Regions from separate parts of the Actinoallomurus sp. NPDC052274 genome, predicted to be linked through region 2. Evidence: riboswitches for the same ligand, from Rfam matches in the RefSeq annotation. Region 2 holds a riboswitch; the other holds the start of a gene.

Region 1 (8,311 bases), on a different contig from region 2:
TCGCGTCGGACCGTAGTCCCGATGTATGGAGCCGTCTGGAGCGGTGCTGGTATTGGGGCCGCAGTGCCCGTCTGGGCGAGTTTTCGGGAATCGGCTGCGTTAAGGCAACGAAGTATCTACTCTCCGTAAGTGGTCACTCACGCTGGATAACCCAAGGAGAGTCGATGTCGGTCGTCCGGGCTCCGCTCAACCCGAAGGTCTCGCTCTGGCACATGCTCGCGTACCTGCTCAGGTGGGAGCGCGAGAAGAACGGCCTCTCGCTCGCTCAGTGGGGGAAGATCGCCACCGCCGCGCCGTCGACCGTCTCCAACGTCGAGGCGGGACGGAGAAAGATCGACGAGAGGCAGGCCAAGATCATCGACCGCCACTTCCGGACCGGCGGCCTCTTCGAGCTGCTGCTCTGGTACGCCCAGAACGGCCACAACCCCGACTGGGCCCAGTCCGTCACCGCGTACGAGGCCATCGCCCAGCTGATCAGGATCTACCAGGGTCAGTACATTCCAGGACCCTTTCAGACCGAGGACTACGCGCGAGCCCTGCTGCTGGCCAGCAGTGACGGCAAGGATCTCGACGAGACACTCAAGGCCAGGATGGAGCGGCAGACCGCCATCTTGGACAGGCCGGATCCGCCGTACGTCTGGGCGCTACTGGACGAGGAGGTCCTGGACGACTGCATCGGCGGCTTCGAGGTCATGCAGGCACAGCTCCGGTACCTGCTCGAACTGATGCAGCGGCCGAACGTCTCCATTCGCGTCATCCCGCGCTCGACAGGCGCCCATATCGGGAAGGACGGCTCGTTCCGCGTCATCACTGTCGATTCCCGCGATATTGCCTACGCTGGAGCGGCGAGAGGCGGTCGGCTGATCGAGATGTGCGGCGAGGTCGAGCAGTTCCGTATGGACTTCGACCGGATCGGGCAGAAGGCAGCCTCCGAGGACGCCTCACGCGTGCTGATCGAACGGCGATTGGAGGCCACCGAGTGGCGATGCAGTGGCGCAAAAGCTCAGTTAGCACCGGGGTCAACGACGAGGCGTGCGTCGAGGTGGCGTCGCTGACCTCACAGGAGACCGCCGGACTCACGACCGGCGAAGTCGGTCGCTGAGCGACACGGCGCGGCCGGTACGGGCACCGCGGACACCGGGACCGTACGGCCGCGCCTCGGCTTATGACGGCCTACTTGAGCCATTCGGCGGTGGGCCAGGTCTCGCGGCGCCAGGCGCTGTCCCAGAACATCCACTCGTACTCGGTGGCGCGGAAGAAGGCGCGGGTCATCGCCTCGCGGGTCGCCGGGTCGGTGGTCGCGGCCAGGCGGTCGGTGATGTCCTTGGCGCGTTCGGTGGACTCGGCGAAGGCCGGGTCGGAGTAGGTCGCGATCCAGGCGCGGTACGGGTGGTCCTCGACGTCGGCGGTGTTCTCGAGCAGGGCGGTCCCGACGTCCTGGTACACCCAGAAGCACGGCAGTACCGCCGCCGCCAGCACCGGGTACGGGTCGGCGAGGGCCGTCGCCTGGAGGAAGGACGCGTAGCCGAGGCAGGTGGGGGAGGTGTCGATGCCCGCCAAGTCGTCGGCGGTCAGGCCGAACTCCTCGATGTAACCGGCGTGCAGCGTACGCTCCGCCGCCAGCGCGGCGTGCGCGCTCTCGGCGAAGAAGACGGCGTCGTCGGTGTCGGTGGCCCGGGTCGAGGCGACCGCGAGCGCCCGGGAGAACGCCTCCAGGTAGCGGGCGTCCTGCACGATGTAGAAGGCGAACCGCTCGCGGTCCAGCGTTCCATCGCTGAGGGCGGTGTTGAACGGGTGCTCGTGGATCGCGCGGAGCAGTCGCGCCGAGCGCTTCCACACGTCGTCGCAGAACATCGGGATCTCCTCAGCGGTCGGCGGACGGCACGGCACGGACGCTCGACAGCACCAGGGGAGAACCGGTCATGGCGACGTCCCTTCGCTAGTCCTAGCTAGATCAGGTTCGACGGGTGTGTTCTCAGCCCGGGCCATGCCGGGCACCCCGCGTCACCGCCGACCGTAACAAGGATCGCCCGGGACCTGCCACTCACGGCGGCGCCCAAAACGGGCCTCCAGCGGGTGTGAGGCCGTCTCCGCCGGCCGCCGCGCCGGCGTGTAAGGAGGCTTGAGCAACAACTCCTGATTCGCGGGTCGTTCGACGCGTATCGTCCAGGCATGGACTCCGCTGCTTCGCCCCGCGTCCTCGTCATCGGGTTTGATCCGTATCGGGTGCCCGGGCCGTGGGATCCCGAGCCGGCGGCCAAGGCGATCGAGGCGGGGCTGACCAAGTTCGCCGAACATGGCGTGGGCGTCGAGACCTGCCTGATCGGCCTTGATGGAAATGACGACGTGGAGGCGGTCGTCGGCAGTGCGCTGCGAGCCCATCCGTGGGAGTGCGTCACCGTCGGCGGTGGCCTGCGGCACTCAGACGATCAGGTTGAACTCCTCGAGCAAGTGATCAACCTGGTGCGGCGGCACGCACCCGATGCGGCCATCGCGTTCAACAGCTCCCCGGCCACCACCTACGAGGCCGCTGCCCGTTGGATCAAGTGACGACGGCGAACCACGCGGCTCGAGTGTCACCTCCTGACTCGTCGTCGGGACGCTCGACGAGAGCCACTCATGGCCTGACGCGTTCGGGGAACCCGGTCCAGCGCAGGTCGGCCGGGAGGTGGCTCATGTCGTTGAACATCACGATCGTGGGCGGCAGGCCGTCGCGGTACTCGATGACCGTCAGTGCGGTGTTGGCGCTGTTCAGCCCGAGCCACCGTGACGGGGGCGCCTCCAGCGCGTGCCGCACCAGCCACGCGATCGGGTAGGCGTGCGTCACCAGGACCTCGTGCGTGTCGGGACGGCTCCTTTCCGTGGTCGTGTCGGGGACCTTCGCGAACCGGACGACCAGGGCCGCGGCGAGCCTCTGGCCCGACGCCGCCTCGGCGTCGTCGTAGCCGTCGAAGAAGCCGGCCCAGGACGGGGGCGTTTCGGCGGCACTGGGGACGTAGGGCACGTGGTCGACGAGTTCGGCGGCCTCGGTCACGGGCACGTTCGGTAGATGCCGGGCGAGTTCGTGCGCGCTCGCCACGGCGCGTGGTAGCGGAGAGTGCCACACGGCGTCGACCGGTATGCCGGCGAGCCGTTCGCCCAGCAGGCATGCCTGCCGCCGCCCGACGTCGGTGAGCTCCCCGAACGCGTCGGCCGCGCCGTGGCGTGCCAGGTAGAGGTGTCGCGTTGTCATCAGTGGTCAGGGACGCGGCGTCCGTGCGGACCCGTTCCCATCTCCTTTCGGCCTGTAGGTGTGGGTTCGGCGGCTACGTAGGCGGGGCGCGACGCCCGGCGATGGCTCCCGGCCGAGGCGGAAGTGATCGGTCACGCGTTCGTCCCGGTGACGGTGCCGGCGGTGCCGTCGACGGTGATGACGGCGTCGTCGCGGAGCCTGGCTGTCGCGTTCGGGATGCCGAGAACGGCGGGGATGGCCTGCTCGCGGGCGACGATCGCGGCGTGGGAGAGCGCGCCTCCTGTCTCGGTGACGACGCCGGCGGCGATGCGCAGCAGCGGCGTCCACGCGGGGTCGGTGAAGGGGCAGACAAGGATGTCGCCCGGCTGCACGCGCGCGAAGTCGCCGGGACCGCGGACGATCCTCGCGGTGCCGGTCACGGTCCCGTGGCTACCCGGTATTCCGTTGAGCGTGGCAGGTGGGGTGTCCGAGGTGTCGGAAGGCGATGGTGGCGGTGGGGGCGTGGCGGTGACCGGCCGGGCTTGCAGGATCCAGGTGCGGCCGTCGACGATCGCCCATTCGATGTCCTGCGGTCCGCCGAGTACGGCGGCGATCTCCTTGCTCAACGCGGCGAGGTGCGTGGCGGTCGCGTCGTCGAGCGCGGGTCGGTGCCGGACACGGGTGGGCACGTCGCGAACGACGAGCCGCGTACCGCGCCGGTCGAGGCGGGTCCGTTTGTCCGCGACGGTGCGTGTGACCGACCCGTCCTCGGCGACGCGATAGGCGTCAGGGGTGACGGTGCCCCCGACGACGCTGGGGCCCAGGCCCCAGGACGCCTCGATCTCGGTCGCGTCGTTCGGGACCGCGGGCGTGAACATGACCCCGGACACCTCGGCGTCCAGATGGCGCTGGAGGATGACGGCCATCACAAGGTCGTCGGACGGCCGGCCGTCGCGTCCGGAGGCGTCCCGGTAACCGAGGGCACGTGGAGACCACAGCGAGGCCCAGCAGGCGCGTACGGCATGGGCGACCTCGCCGACTCCGCGCACGGCGAGAAAGCTCTCGTACCGACCGGCCGCCGACGCCTGACCGGTGTCTTCGTTCGCCGCCGATGATCTCACCGCCACGGGCGGGTCGCCGAGCTCGTCGAGTGCGCGTCCCAGCGCGTCGACCAGGGTCGCGTGGAGCGGGCGGCCCTGAATCGCCTGCCGCGCCGCGTCAAGCTCGTCCGGCTCGCCGGTGAACCGCCCGAGGCCCAGGTCGCCGACAGCGGCCCGGTACGCGGCGAACGGGACGACGAAGCCGTCAGGAACCGGCAGGCCCGCGCGGAACAGCGCGCCGAGTGCCCCGGCCTTGCCTCCGCAGGTATCGGCGGCGGCCTCCATGAGGGGTACGAGCACCGATCCTCACCTCTCAACAGAACGTTGACAACGTTTTGTTGAGGGTGCATCATCGGTCGCATGCCCCGCAAGCAGGACATCGCTCACAGCGCGCATGCCGACCACCTCCGGGCCCGGCGTGAGCAGGACGCGCGTGAGCGTCTACTGGACCTGGGCGCCGACGCGCTCGACGCCCGTCCGTGGCGACCGTCGCCCGCGCCGCCGTCGGCGGTCGACCTCGTGCAGTTCGCCGTCTGGCGCTGCGCCGACCTGGACCCGGAGGACATCCTGAGCGCGCTCGCCCTCCTGCCCGCCGCGCGCGCGGAGGTCGAAGGACTCGAATCCGCCCTGCTGTTCATGGCCCGGAGTGCGGGATTGACCTGGGCGCAGATGGCGGACGCGATGGGGTTCAACTCCCCGCAGGCGTGCCAGCAGCGGTACACCCGCCTGGCGGCACGACAGGACGCCGGCTCGTGACGCGGGACTCTTCACTGGGTCTCCTGGTGCTGCACGCCGTGCGCATCACCGGGTTCGCGGACACCCCCGTCGTCGCTCATCGGTACGGGCTCGACGCGGCCGAGACGGAAGAGACGCTGCTCGACGCCCAGGCACGTGGCTGGGTCGAGCACACCGCCTTCGCCGGCACCGGAGGTTGGTCGTTGACCGAAGCGGGCCGAGCCGAGAACGAGCGCCTGCTCGCGGCCGAGCTCGCACGCGTCGGCGACGCCGAGGAGGTCCGTGACGTCTACCGCGCGTTCCTCCCGCTGAACGCCCTCCTGCTACAGGCCTGCACCGACTGGCAACTCCGGCCCGCCGCCGGCGATCGGCTCGCCGTCAACGACCACTCCGATCCCGCCTGGGACGCCGGAGTCCTGTCCGAGCTCGCGGGCGTCGACCGCGCGCTCAGGCCACTCGCGGACCGGCTCGAGGGCGTCCTCACCCGGTTCCACGGATACGGCGAACGGTTCACCGCGGCCCTGGCGCGCGCCCAGGCCGGGGAGGGCGAGTGGGTCGACCGCACCGACGTCGACTCCTGCCATCGGGTCTGGTTCGAGCTGCACGAGGACCTCATCGCCACGCTCGGCCTCGACCGGCATGCGGAACCCTGACCCCGGACTCCGCCGCCCCGCATCCACGATTCGGCGCCGGGCGATCCTTGTCACGGTCGGCGGAGACGCGCCACCCGAGGCTTCGAGGCGTACCGAATGCTCGGCAACCGCGTTCCACGGAAAGGGCAAAGCGCCCATACCGACGCCACGGGCGGACCTTCTCCGAGCATTCGGTGCCCCCCGCACGACGAGCCCCAGCGAGATCCTCCGGACGGTCGACCTCGACCGCGGTGCGTTCGCGTGCGCGCTCGGGGGCTCGGACCGGCGCACGCTGTTCGTCGCCGTCGCCGTCGCCGTCGCCGTCGCCGTCGCCGTCGCCGAGTGGCCGGGCTGGCCGACGCCGTACCCCGTGGCGGCGGGCAGGTGTTCGCGACCGAGGTCACGGTCCCAGGTGCGGGCCGACCCTGACCCGGCGGCGAGTCCCGTCGCCTTCTCACGCCGAACGTCAACGGGACCGGCGCGACAGGTCGATCTGATAGCGGATGAAACCGCGGTTCTCGGCCATCGAGTCGTACAACCGCCGGGCCGTGCTGTTCGACTCGTGGGTGTGCCAGTAGACGCGGGCGCAGTCGTGGGCCTTCGCCCAGTCCGCGACCGCCGTGATCAGAGCGCGGCCGACGCCCTTGCCGCGTACGTCCGGGGCGGTGAAGAGGTCCTGTAGGTAGCAGACGTCGGCGTCGGGCATCGAGGTACTGGCGTGTGTGAGGAAGTGCACGATCCCGACGAGCCGCCCGTCGAGCTCCGCGCCGAGGGCGTGCATGCGGGTGTCCGCCTGGAACTCGCGCCACGCCCGCTCGTACATCTCGTCGGGTTCGACCCGCTCGTAGAAGGCGACGTAGCCGCGGAACAGTTCCTCCCAGGAGGCCCTGTCGGACGGAACGAGCCTGCGGACGCTGATCATCGGTCTCCTGCGCGATCTGGTGCGGCATCGTCGGCGACGGCCGACTTCGGCTCCCGAGCGTACGGACGAGCGCCCGGCGCGAACACGGCCACTCGCGTGCGAAAGCGCGAGACCAGTCCCGTCGCCGCGAGCGGCGCGGTCGCTGCCACATCCCCGGCGCCACGAAGGAACGTCGCTCATCTCGAGGACCTGAGTGCGACACCGGAGAAGGACCTGAGTGCGACACCGGAGATGGGAACAGGGCTGTACCGCCGATTCTCGAACCAGCACCCTCGAGCCGGCTTGTTGCCGCGCGACAACAAGCCAGGACAGTGACCACCGCGGCTAAGGGTCGTGAAGGACGACAAACAAGACAAGGAGTTGTTTCGTGATGACGAACAACGCCACACGAAGTGAGCGATCCCGCCGGTTGGACGGTGCTGCCGTCCACGGCGAGAGAGGGCAGGTCGCCGAGAACTCGGCGCGCAGCGCCGACGGCCTGACGGCGAGCCGGCTGTTCCGAGCAGATCGCAGGGCGGCCGCTGTGCGTGCGGTCCTGAAAACCAAAGGGCTGTACTCGTTCACGTCCGAGACCGAACGGGACGCCGTGGCGACGACCCTCGGTGACACGTACGACGCCGCATGGGAGACCGTCGCGCCGTTCTACGTGAGGGCCGTGCATCGCATGCTCGGAGACCTCCGCGAGGAAGTCGCGCGCGGCGCGCTGCTCCTGGTGCTCGGCCGCGACGCCGAGAACATCGAGAAGGTCATTCACTGGTTCGACCCACGGGTCCGGGCGCGGTGCGTGGACATCCGCATCAACCGGGAAACAATCGCGAACGCCTTGGCGGATCGCGAACGCAACCACGGCGAGACCTTCCCCGAACTGGCCGAGATGTTCGGCAACCTGGCCTGGAATCCGCCCACCACCGACGAGTCGATGGCGGGCGCGTCGACCAACCTGACGACCCTCCTGCGTAGGCAGGGTCTTCCGGTCGACGATCCTGAACCGCCGCACGACCTCATCGTGCTGGACAACGGTATGCGTGGCACGACCCGTGCCGCGCTCAAGCAGATGTACTGGCCGCATGCCAGGGAAACGCTGGTGCGCGGCTTCTACCTGTTCCGCGCCGGTGTGTACGGCGACCCCCAGCCGAACGCGGACCGAGGGTATGTATACGACCTCGACGCGGAGGCCAGCAACGGCGGCAGGAACCTGGACGAATTGCCGGATGATCCGGATCTGAAAGGTCTGACCTTCCGCACCAACACCACGCTCTTGCTGCTCGAATGCCTGACCAGCGGCCCGTGGCTGACGCCGGACCGGATCGACGCCAACGGCCGATCGGTGCGGCGCCTCGCCCGGAACGAGCCTCTGCTGGAGGAGGGTCTGAATCCGGCGCGCCGATCAGCGCGCTTCTTCAATGTCCGCGTCTTCGAAGGTGTGCTGCGCATCGTCCGTGCGGCCATCGGAGATTGCGCGCGCTACGCGGCCCTGAGCGAACGGGGAGGTGGCGACGTTCAAGAGCTGCTGCGTCCCGGTCACGAGCGAATGGTGCGCAACGCGCGCGCCTGGGCCTCCGATGACTTGGCGGCCATGCACCCGGTGCTACGCGAGATCGCCGGAACGTACTGCTGGACGGAGTACTGGCCGACGATCGTCGAACTCGCCGACGCCATCGACGCCGCCGGCCTGTCAGCCGAATCCGCCCAGGGCGTCTGGGCGGCATTC
Region 2 (8,311 bases):
TGGAGCGGATCGCGCGCCGCGCGTTCGACGCCGGCCTGGCGCACACGGTCCTCGCCGTGCCGATCGCGCAGGAACGCGCGACCATGCACCTCGACACGATCTGCACGATGGTCGACGTCGACAAGGTCGTGATGTACCCCGCCGTCGCCTACTCCCTCGTCGCCTACACGGTGACCAAGGACAACGGCGACCTGCGCGTCTCGCGGGCGCGGCCGTTCCTGGAGGCCGCCGCCGACGCGATGCGCATCGACCGGCTCCGGGTCATCGACACCGGCCTCGACCCGGTGACCGCCGAACGCGAGCAGTGGGACGACGGCAACAACACCCTGGCCATCGGCCCGCGCCTGGCGGTCGCGTACGAGCGCAACGTCGAGACCAACGCCCGCCTGGAGGCGGCGGGCATCGAGGTCATCCGGATCCAGGGCAGCGAGCTGGGCAGCGGCCGCGGCGGCCCGCGCTGCATGTCCTGCCCCATCCTCCGCGACCCGGTGTAGCCGGACCTCGCCTCCTGACGGATGGCGGGCTCAGGCGGACTGGTCGAAGGCGATCCGCAGCGGCTGCATCAGGGGGACGGCATGGCCGTTGTCGGACGGCTGGACGGCACGGAGCTCGGCCCAGACGGTGGTGGTGTCGGCCTCGTGGGAGACCCCCCACCCGTCCGAGAGCGCCTCGACGATGCTGAGACCGCGGCCGCCGAGCGAGGAGAGGGCGGCGCGGGTGCGACGCGGCTCGGTCATCGAGCCACCGTCGCTGACGGCCAGTTGGATGAGGTCTCCTTCGTGAGCCCAGGACACGCGGATGTCACCGGACGGCAGAGGACGTGCGTGCCGCAGCGCGTTGCTGATCAACTCGCTGATGATGACGGCTGCGTCATCCGCGACCTCCTCGTACACACCGGCCGCGCGGAGTTCGGAACACAGGCGCTTTCGCACGTCCGAGACGCTGGACGGCGCATGTGGCAGGAACACGACGCTCGACACCCTCACCTCCCCGGGCCGTTGGGTCCCGGATACTCCCCGTAACTTGGTCACCCCGGTAACGACCGAAATGCCCACTTAAAAAACGCGGAAACCGCGCCACAGGAATCTGTTACCAACACCACGTGTAACTGTGACCTCGGACACGCGGCGAAGGTATCACCCCGCTGAGCGGTATGCCCAAGTATGACCGGTTACGCATTGTCACGATCGCAGGGGAGGGTGAAGCGCATGCTGGTGCCCTCGAGCCCGTCCGCGCGCGGATGCGCGGACACATCGCCCTGCTGGGCGCGAGCGAGCCGGCGCACGATGTAGAGGCCGAGTCCGAGCCCCCCGAACCGGCGGCGGTCCCCCGCCTCCCCCTGCACGAAGCGCTCGAAGACCCGTTCGCGGTCGTTCGCCCTGATCCCGATCCCGTCGTCCTCCACCGTCACCGCGATCACGTCGCCCTCGACGCCGGCGCGTACGGTGATGACGCCGCCGTCCGGGGAGTACTTGACGGCGTTCTCCAGGAGCTGGCCGACGATGATGTCCGTGGCCATCGAGTCGCCCAGGGCCGGCGGCAGGTCGGCGGCGACCTCCAGCTCCACGGTGTGGCGCTCGGACACGCCACGGAAGCCGTACGCCGCGCCGCGCAGCAGCCCGGCCAGGTCGAACGGCTCGCTCGTGACGGTGAGCCCGTTCGGGACCGCACGGGAGTACAGCAGGTTGTCGACCAGGCGGCCGAGGGCGTCGGCGCGGTCGGCGATCGTCGCGACCGCCCGCCGCCGGTCCGCCTCGTCGAGCTTCTCCCAGCGGTCGACCAGCGTCTTGGCGAACCCCCGCACGACCGTGATCGGCGTCCGCAGCTCATGGCTGGTCATGGACAGGAAGAGGTCCTTGGCCGCCTCGAGCGACTTGGCCTCGGTGACGTCGCGGAAGTCCACGACCACCTCGGCGTGGCTCTCGATCTCGGTGTGCAGGACGTTGAGCCAGATGCCGGACTCCAGCTGGATGGTCGGCTCGCCGTCCAGATCGGGCAGCGGGAACGGCAGCGGCCGGCCGATGACGTCCTCGGCGGCCAGGCCGGTGATCCGCTCCGCCGCGGGGTTCCACCGCTTGACGACGCCGTCGCGGTCCAGCACCGCGATGCCGTCCGCGCTGGCCTCGATCACCGCCTGCTCGTGCCGGCGCTGCCGGACCGCCTCGTCGTAGTGCAGGGCGTTGCCGATCACCACGCCCGCGTGCCCGGCGAACAGCTCGAGCAGCTCCAGCTCGATGTGGCCCGCCCGCCGCCCGGAGAACAGGGCGTACAGCGCGCCGTACGGGCTGCCCCGGACGTTGGAGATGCCGACGGCGATCGTGTGCAGGCCCTCCAGCTCGGACCAGATCAGGTCGCCGAGGGCGCGCGTGTCGGAGGTGGCCAGCATGACCGTGCGCCCGGAGCGGAGCAGCTCGCCGACGAGGCTGGCGCGCAGGTCGGCGGTCGAGTCGCGCAGGTTGCGCGGCAGCCCGGTCATGCTGACGAGCTTCAGCGTGTTGGTCTGCTGCTCGATGACGACGAAGCCGGCGGCGTCCGCGCCGGTCAGCTCGATGAGGCCCGAGGTCACCCGGTCCAGCACCGCCGACAGCGCCGGCTCGGTGTTGAGGTCGGCGACCACGTCGTTGAGTCGCCGGACGAGCCGGATGCGCTCGGCGGTCTGGCGCTGGACGGCCTCGTCCTCCCGCACCGAGCGGTAGAGGCCGACCCAGCCGAGGAACCCGCCGTCGTCGTCGCGCATGGCGCTGACGACCGCCCGGACGTCGAGCAGCCGGCCGTCGCGGTGCACCCGCCTGGTGAGGAACGAGATGTGGCCGCCCTCGCGGACGCGTTCGAGGACGGCGCGGTGCTCCGCGGTGTGCTCATCGGGGATGGTGCGCAGCGGTCGACCCAGGACGTCGGCCGCGGCCCAGCCGAACACCCGCTCGGCGGCCGGGTTCCACAGCCGGACGGTCAGGTCGGCGTCCACCGCGATCATCGCGTCGGCGGAAGAGGCCACCGCCGCGCGCATCATCGCATCCGAGGCGCCCACGGGGCCCATAGTGCCACTCGCGCGGGACACCTACGCGAAGGTCAGCACCAATCCGCACTTACGGCATCGTTTCTGGTTGGGGGCCGTCTGCACCCAGTCGTGCTCACACTGCGCCATGGTGATCGCCTCCCCGCGCTCCGTACCTCCATGATGACCGCCATACGGCCGCCGCGCCCGGCTGTTCGGCACTCTTGACTGCTGATCGCTGCGCAGAAGGCCGGCGGCCGCTCCCGCTCGCGGGCGCGACATGGACGCTCTCGATGGTCCACAGCCGCCGCGGAGGCGTGGTGTGCCCTGCGCGCGCCGGGGTGGTGCTGGCGCCACCATCGACGGGGGCCTCACCCTATCGAAGCGCATCACGGTGGCTTCTAGCGTCTTCGACATGGACGACCGCACTCGAAGGAGAACCGGCGTGGCACGACGGAAGATCAAGGGGCTCGGCTCGACGGGCTCCCGGCGGATGGTGGCGGTGCTGGGGCTGGCACTCGGTGTCGGTCTCGTGGCGGCCGGTCCGGCGTCGGCGCAGGTGCACAGAGGCGGAAGAGACACCGCGCAGGCGTCGCTGGCCCGGCAGTTGATCGAGAGCGCCGACAAGGCCACGACGGCCGGTGTTCCCGGGGTCATCGTCCGGGTGGACGACGGGCACGGCCCGGTCGTGAACGTCGTCCGGCAGGCACCGTGGAGCATCCCTGATCACGCACTGGCCGAGAACGACGAGTTCCGGATGGGCTCGAACACCAAGACGATCATCGCGACTCTGGTCTTGCAACTCGTCGCCGAACACCGCGTCGCGCTGGACGATCCCATCCAGAATCGGCTTCCCGGAGCCGTTCCGAACGGCCGGAACATCACCGTGCGGATGCTGCTGAACCACACCAGTGGCCTGGCCGACTACGCGTACGAACCCGAGGCGCTGGCGCTGATGACCGGTCGGCAGACGGAGCGGCCCACGGCCGCGCAGTTGCTCGCCGTGGGCACGAGGCTGCCGGTGGAGTTCCCGCCCGGTCAGGGCTGGACCTACAGCAACACCAACTACATCGCGCTCGGCCTGCTGGTGGAGAAGGTCACCGGACACAGCGTGGCGGATCTGATCCAGCACCGTATCGCCGGGCCGCTGGGGCTTCGGCACACCTATCTGTCCACCGATGCGCCGGACCCCGCCGACCGCCGGTTCGCCCACGGGTACGAGCCCGACGCGGCGCACCTCGCGCCCATCCTGCCGCCCGGTACGCCGGCGGGTTTCGGTTTCGTCGGACCGGCCCGCGGCGAGCGGGTCGACGTCACCGGGATCGACCAGTCGTGGGACGGGGCGGCCGGTTCCATCGTCTCCACCACGAGTGACTGGGCCCGCTTCGACAAGGCTCTGATGTCCGGCCGGCTCTTCCCCAAGCCGCTGCTCGCCCAGATGCGAGTCACCACCCAGGAGGACGAGGAGAACGGACGGAACCGCTTCTACGGGCTGGGCCTGGAGGAGGTCCACACCCCGTGCGGCACCGTGTGGGGGCACGACGGCGCACTCCCCGGATACCGCAGCGACAACTACACCGACTCGTCGGGACGGCGCACCGTCTCGGTACTGAGCACGACCCACTTCGGTCTCAAGCTCGACACCGCGGCGGGAACGGCCGAGGACGATCTGGTCACCGCGGCCATCTGCACGATGCTCGACAAGCCCATCCCCGCCACCGGCTGATCTCGCCCGGGCGCCCGGCTCCGGAAAAAGCGCGGGCGCCCGCGCGGGCACTCAGGCGCGCGCGGTGTCAGGATCGGCGGTCGGCCGGCGGCGGTGAAGGGCGCCGATCAGGGCGGTGACGGCCGCGGCGACGGCGAAGGACAGGAGGGAGGCGCTCATCCAGTCCGCCGGGGTGAAGTGCAGCGCGCTCTGCGCGTGCGTCCACAGCCGGGACCACCAGCCGACCTGGCCGGGGTTGATGAGCTGGTACGCCGCGACGCCCGCCGCCCAGGCGACGATCATCCCCCAGCGGGCGGGGGCGCGGTCGGAGACGTCCCAGCCGCGCCGCCCGGTGAAGCAGAAGAAGTCCACGGCCAGCACGCCGAGCATGGGCACGAACACCGACCCGATCAGCGTCAGGAAGCCGGAGTAGTTGTCCATGTTCAGCACGAGCGCGAGCACCGTCGTCAGGACGCCCAGCACCACGGTGAGCACTCGTCGGTCCGCGCGGGTCACGAGGTTCTGGATCGAGACCGCGGTCGAGTAGACGTTCGCGAACGACTGGTCGACCTCGCGCAGGACGAAGACCGCGAAGAACAGCGTGCCGAGGGCCACGTGCTGGAACGGGCCGAACACCTTGGAAGAGTCGCCGGCGACGAGCGCGAGCGCCAGCAGCCCGAGGACGTACGCGACGACCTGCGTCAGGCCGTACGCCACGCTCGCGGCGCCGAACGCCGCCCGCTCCGAGCGCGAGTGCCGCGTGTAGTCGGCCGCCATCGGCACCCAGGAGATGGAGACGGCCAGCGCGGCGTCCGCGCCGATCCAGAAGTGACTCCACGAGCCGTGGGTGAGGTTCGGCAGCGGCTGCCGGGCGAGCTGGACGTAGAAGTAGCCGAGGGCGAGGACGACCGCGACGGTGACGTACCGGCGCAGCACCCGCACGGAGCCGAGGGGCCAGAGCGTCAGCACGGTCGTGATCACGCCCGCCACGACCACGTACGCCCAGCGCGGGCCGCCGCCGGCGAGTTCCTTGGCCGCGCCCGCGATCGTGACCAGCTCGAACGTCCCCCAGCCGACCATCTGCAGGATGTTCAGCACGGTGGGGACGTACGACAGGCGGGTGCCGAACAGGCCGCGCAGCAGCATCATCGCGGGAACTCCGGCGCGGGTGCCGGGCACGGCGGCCAGCCCGAGCATGATCCCGCCGATCGCGGTGCCGACGACCATGGCGAGGATCCCGGCGACGATGGGGAGCCGGGGCGTGCCCTGGGCGTCCGGGGCGAGCACCGTGTACGCCCCGGAGAAGGCGAGAAGGCTCACGCCCAGGTTCGCCCAGAACGCGCTCTGATCCCAGAAGCTGAGGACCTTCGGTGCGGGTTGGTCGAGGGTGTACGGGGCCTCGTTGTCAGGGGAACGCTCTTCGACGGCGGCGCTCAAGGCACACTCCCTACGCCGGCATTACCCGGTCAGGTTCGAGCGGTCGGCGGCACCTGTGAAGCCGCCCTCTCAGCCCGGTCTTGGTCCGAGCTCCCGCGGGTCTTAACTTTTCCGCCGTAAATGTACCTCGTCAGGCGACGTATGGCTCCCCGCCCGATTCGCTGACCATCGGACGGCCCGCCGCCTCCCAGGCGTGCATGCCGCCCTGGACGTTCGCGGTCTTCCAGCCGGCGTTGTTGAACGCCGCGACCACCGACGCCGAGCGTGCCCCCGACCGGCAGATGACGAAGACGTCCTCACCGGTGGGCACCTCGGAGGCGCGGGCGCCGAGCTGGCTCAGCGGGATGTGCACCGCACGGGGCGCGTGGCCGGCCTTCCACTCGTCCAGTTCGCGCACGTCCAGCAGGAACGCGTCGTCCGGAACCTTGGCGACCTCCACGGCGGGAATCTGTTCCCTGAAAGAGTTCACATGTCAAAGGAACCACGAGCCATCGCCCGGAGTCGAATCGTCATGAGGCAATCTCCATCCAGACTGCGACCAGCGACCCTCGCCATCCCCGGCATCGTCGTCGCCGCCCTCGCGCTGGGCGGTTGCAAGAACGGGGACGGTTCCGCGACGGCCGCGCCGAGCAAGGGCTCCGAGACCCCCACCGCGTCGGCGGCGCCCGGCACCCCGGCGCCGACGGCCTCCCCGACGACGCCCGCACCGACCGGGTCGGCGGCCGGGACCCGGCTGACCGTGACCGTACGCGCGTCGGAGACGTCGGCGCCGAAGACCTGGACGCTCACCTGCGATCCCGTGGGCGGGACCCTGCCCAGGGCCGACCATGCGTGCGCGGCGCTGGCCGCGGCGGCCGCGAAGGGGGAGGACCCGTTCGCGCCGACGCCGAAGGGCCAGATGTGCACCCAGATCTTCGGCGGCCCGCAGACCGCCACGGTCACCGGCACCTGGAACGGCAAGAAGGTCGACGCGACGTTCAACCGGAAGAACGGCTGCGAGATCAAACGGTGGGGCAACCTCGTCTCCCTGTTCGGCCCGGTGCCGACCGCGCGCTGAGCGGCACGGGACCACCGCCCGTACGGGCGAGCGCGGACCGGACGCTCACGTCACCGTGCCGTGGGCCGAGCCGGGTGACGCCCTTACCGAGCGCGGACCAGGCGGCCGCGCCGTGGGCGGAGTCCTATCCGCCGGGTGCGGATGGCCCTTACCGGGCGCGCGCTCACTTGAGCAGGCGGGACATCCGGCGGTCCGCCAGGGGCTTGCCGCCGGTCTGGCACGTCGGGCAGTACTGCAGGGCGGAGTCGGCGAACGACACTTCCTTGATCGTGTCGCCGCAGACCGGGCACTTCTGTCCGGCCCGGCCGTGCACCCGCAGACCCTCTTTCTTCTCTCCCTTGAGGTCCTTGGCCGCCACGCCCCGGGAGCGTTCGACCGCCTCGCCGAGCGTGCGGACGATCGCGTCGTACAGCGTCGTGACGTCCTCGTCGGTGAAGCTCGCGGCCAGCTTGAACGGCGACATCCGCGCCACGTGCAGGACCTCGTCGGAGTAGGCGTTGCCGATTCCGGCGATCACGCTCTGGTCGCGCAGCAGCCCCTTGATCTGGGTGCGCCGACCGTCGAGGATCCCCCTCAGCGTCTCCACCGTGAAGTCCGCGCCGAGCGGGTCGGGGCCGAGGGACCGGACGCCCGGCACCTCTGCGGGGTCGCGCACGACGTACACCGCGAGCCGTTTCTGGGTGCCCGCCTCGGTGAGGTCGAACCCGGAGCCGTCGTCGAGGTGGACCCGCACGGCGAGCGGGCCCTTGCCCGGCCGGGGCGGCGCGGGCGGCAGCGCGTCCTTCCACCGCAGCCAGCCGGCGCGGGAGAGGTGGATGAGGAGGTGGATCCCGTCGACGTCGAGGTCGAGGAACTTGCCGTAGCGGGCGACGCCCGTGATCGTGAGACCGTTCAGCGCGGTGATCGGCGGATCGTACGTCTTCAGTGACGAGATGGCCGCCACGTCGATCCGTGCGATCGCCCGCCCGACGGCGTGCTCGCGGAGGAAGGCGGCGAGGGACTCGACCTCGGGCAGCTCCGGCATGGGTCCAAGAGTACGACTCCATCCACAGGCTGTGGACGACCGTCGACCTCGGCCGGATGATCGCGCGCGGGGACCTCGGCGGGCGACCCCGGC

Evidence for each region. Region 2 has a riboswitch for thiamine pyrophosphate ahead of AB0K82_RS11810 (cytosine permease). Riboswitches for the same ligand answer to the same signal wherever they lie in the genome.
Region 1: another riboswitch for thiamine pyrophosphate. It lies ahead of tenA (thiaminase II); the one in region 2 lies ahead of AB0K82_RS11810 (cytosine permease).

Annotation. Positions count from the first base shown of each region.
Region 1 covers NZ_JBFAUT010000011.1:45,299-53,609, reverse strand. The annotation lists gene AB0K82_RS12530 (ATP-binding protein) at 1-16, shown strand, start outside; gene AB0K82_RS12525 (helix-turn-helix transcriptional regulator) at 165-1,055, shown strand; gene tenA (thiaminase II) at 1,174-1,854, opposite strand; TPP riboswitch at 1,915-2,012, opposite strand; gene AB0K82_RS12515 (hypothetical protein) at 2,173-2,550, shown strand; gene AB0K82_RS12510 (histidine phosphatase family protein) at 2,618-3,232, opposite strand; gene AB0K82_RS12505 (PEP/pyruvate-binding domain-containing protein) at 3,364-4,611, opposite strand; gene AB0K82_RS12500 (DNA-binding protein) at 4,672-5,067, shown strand; gene AB0K82_RS12495 (transcriptional regulator) at 5,064-5,699, shown strand; gene AB0K82_RS12490 (GNAT family N-acetyltransferase) at 6,145-6,600, opposite strand; gene AB0K82_RS12485 (hypothetical protein) at 6,971-8,311, shown strand, end outside.
Region 2 covers NZ_JBFAUT010000010.1:100,501-108,811, forward strand. The annotation lists gene AB0K82_RS11790 (arginine deiminase) at 1-494, shown strand, start outside; gene AB0K82_RS11795 (ATP-binding protein) at 525-1,031, opposite strand; gene AB0K82_RS11800 (PAS domain S-box protein) at 1,172-3,037, opposite strand; gene AB0K82_RS11805 (serine hydrolase domain-containing protein) at 3,441-4,721, shown strand; gene AB0K82_RS11810 (cytosine permease) at 4,773-6,137, opposite strand; TPP riboswitch at 6,128-6,244, opposite strand; gene AB0K82_RS11815 (rhodanese-like domain-containing protein) at 6,268-6,585, opposite strand; gene AB0K82_RS11820 (SSI family serine proteinase inhibitor) at 6,649-7,194, shown strand; gene AB0K82_RS11825 (DNA-formamidopyrimidine glycosylase family protein) at 7,358-8,218, opposite strand.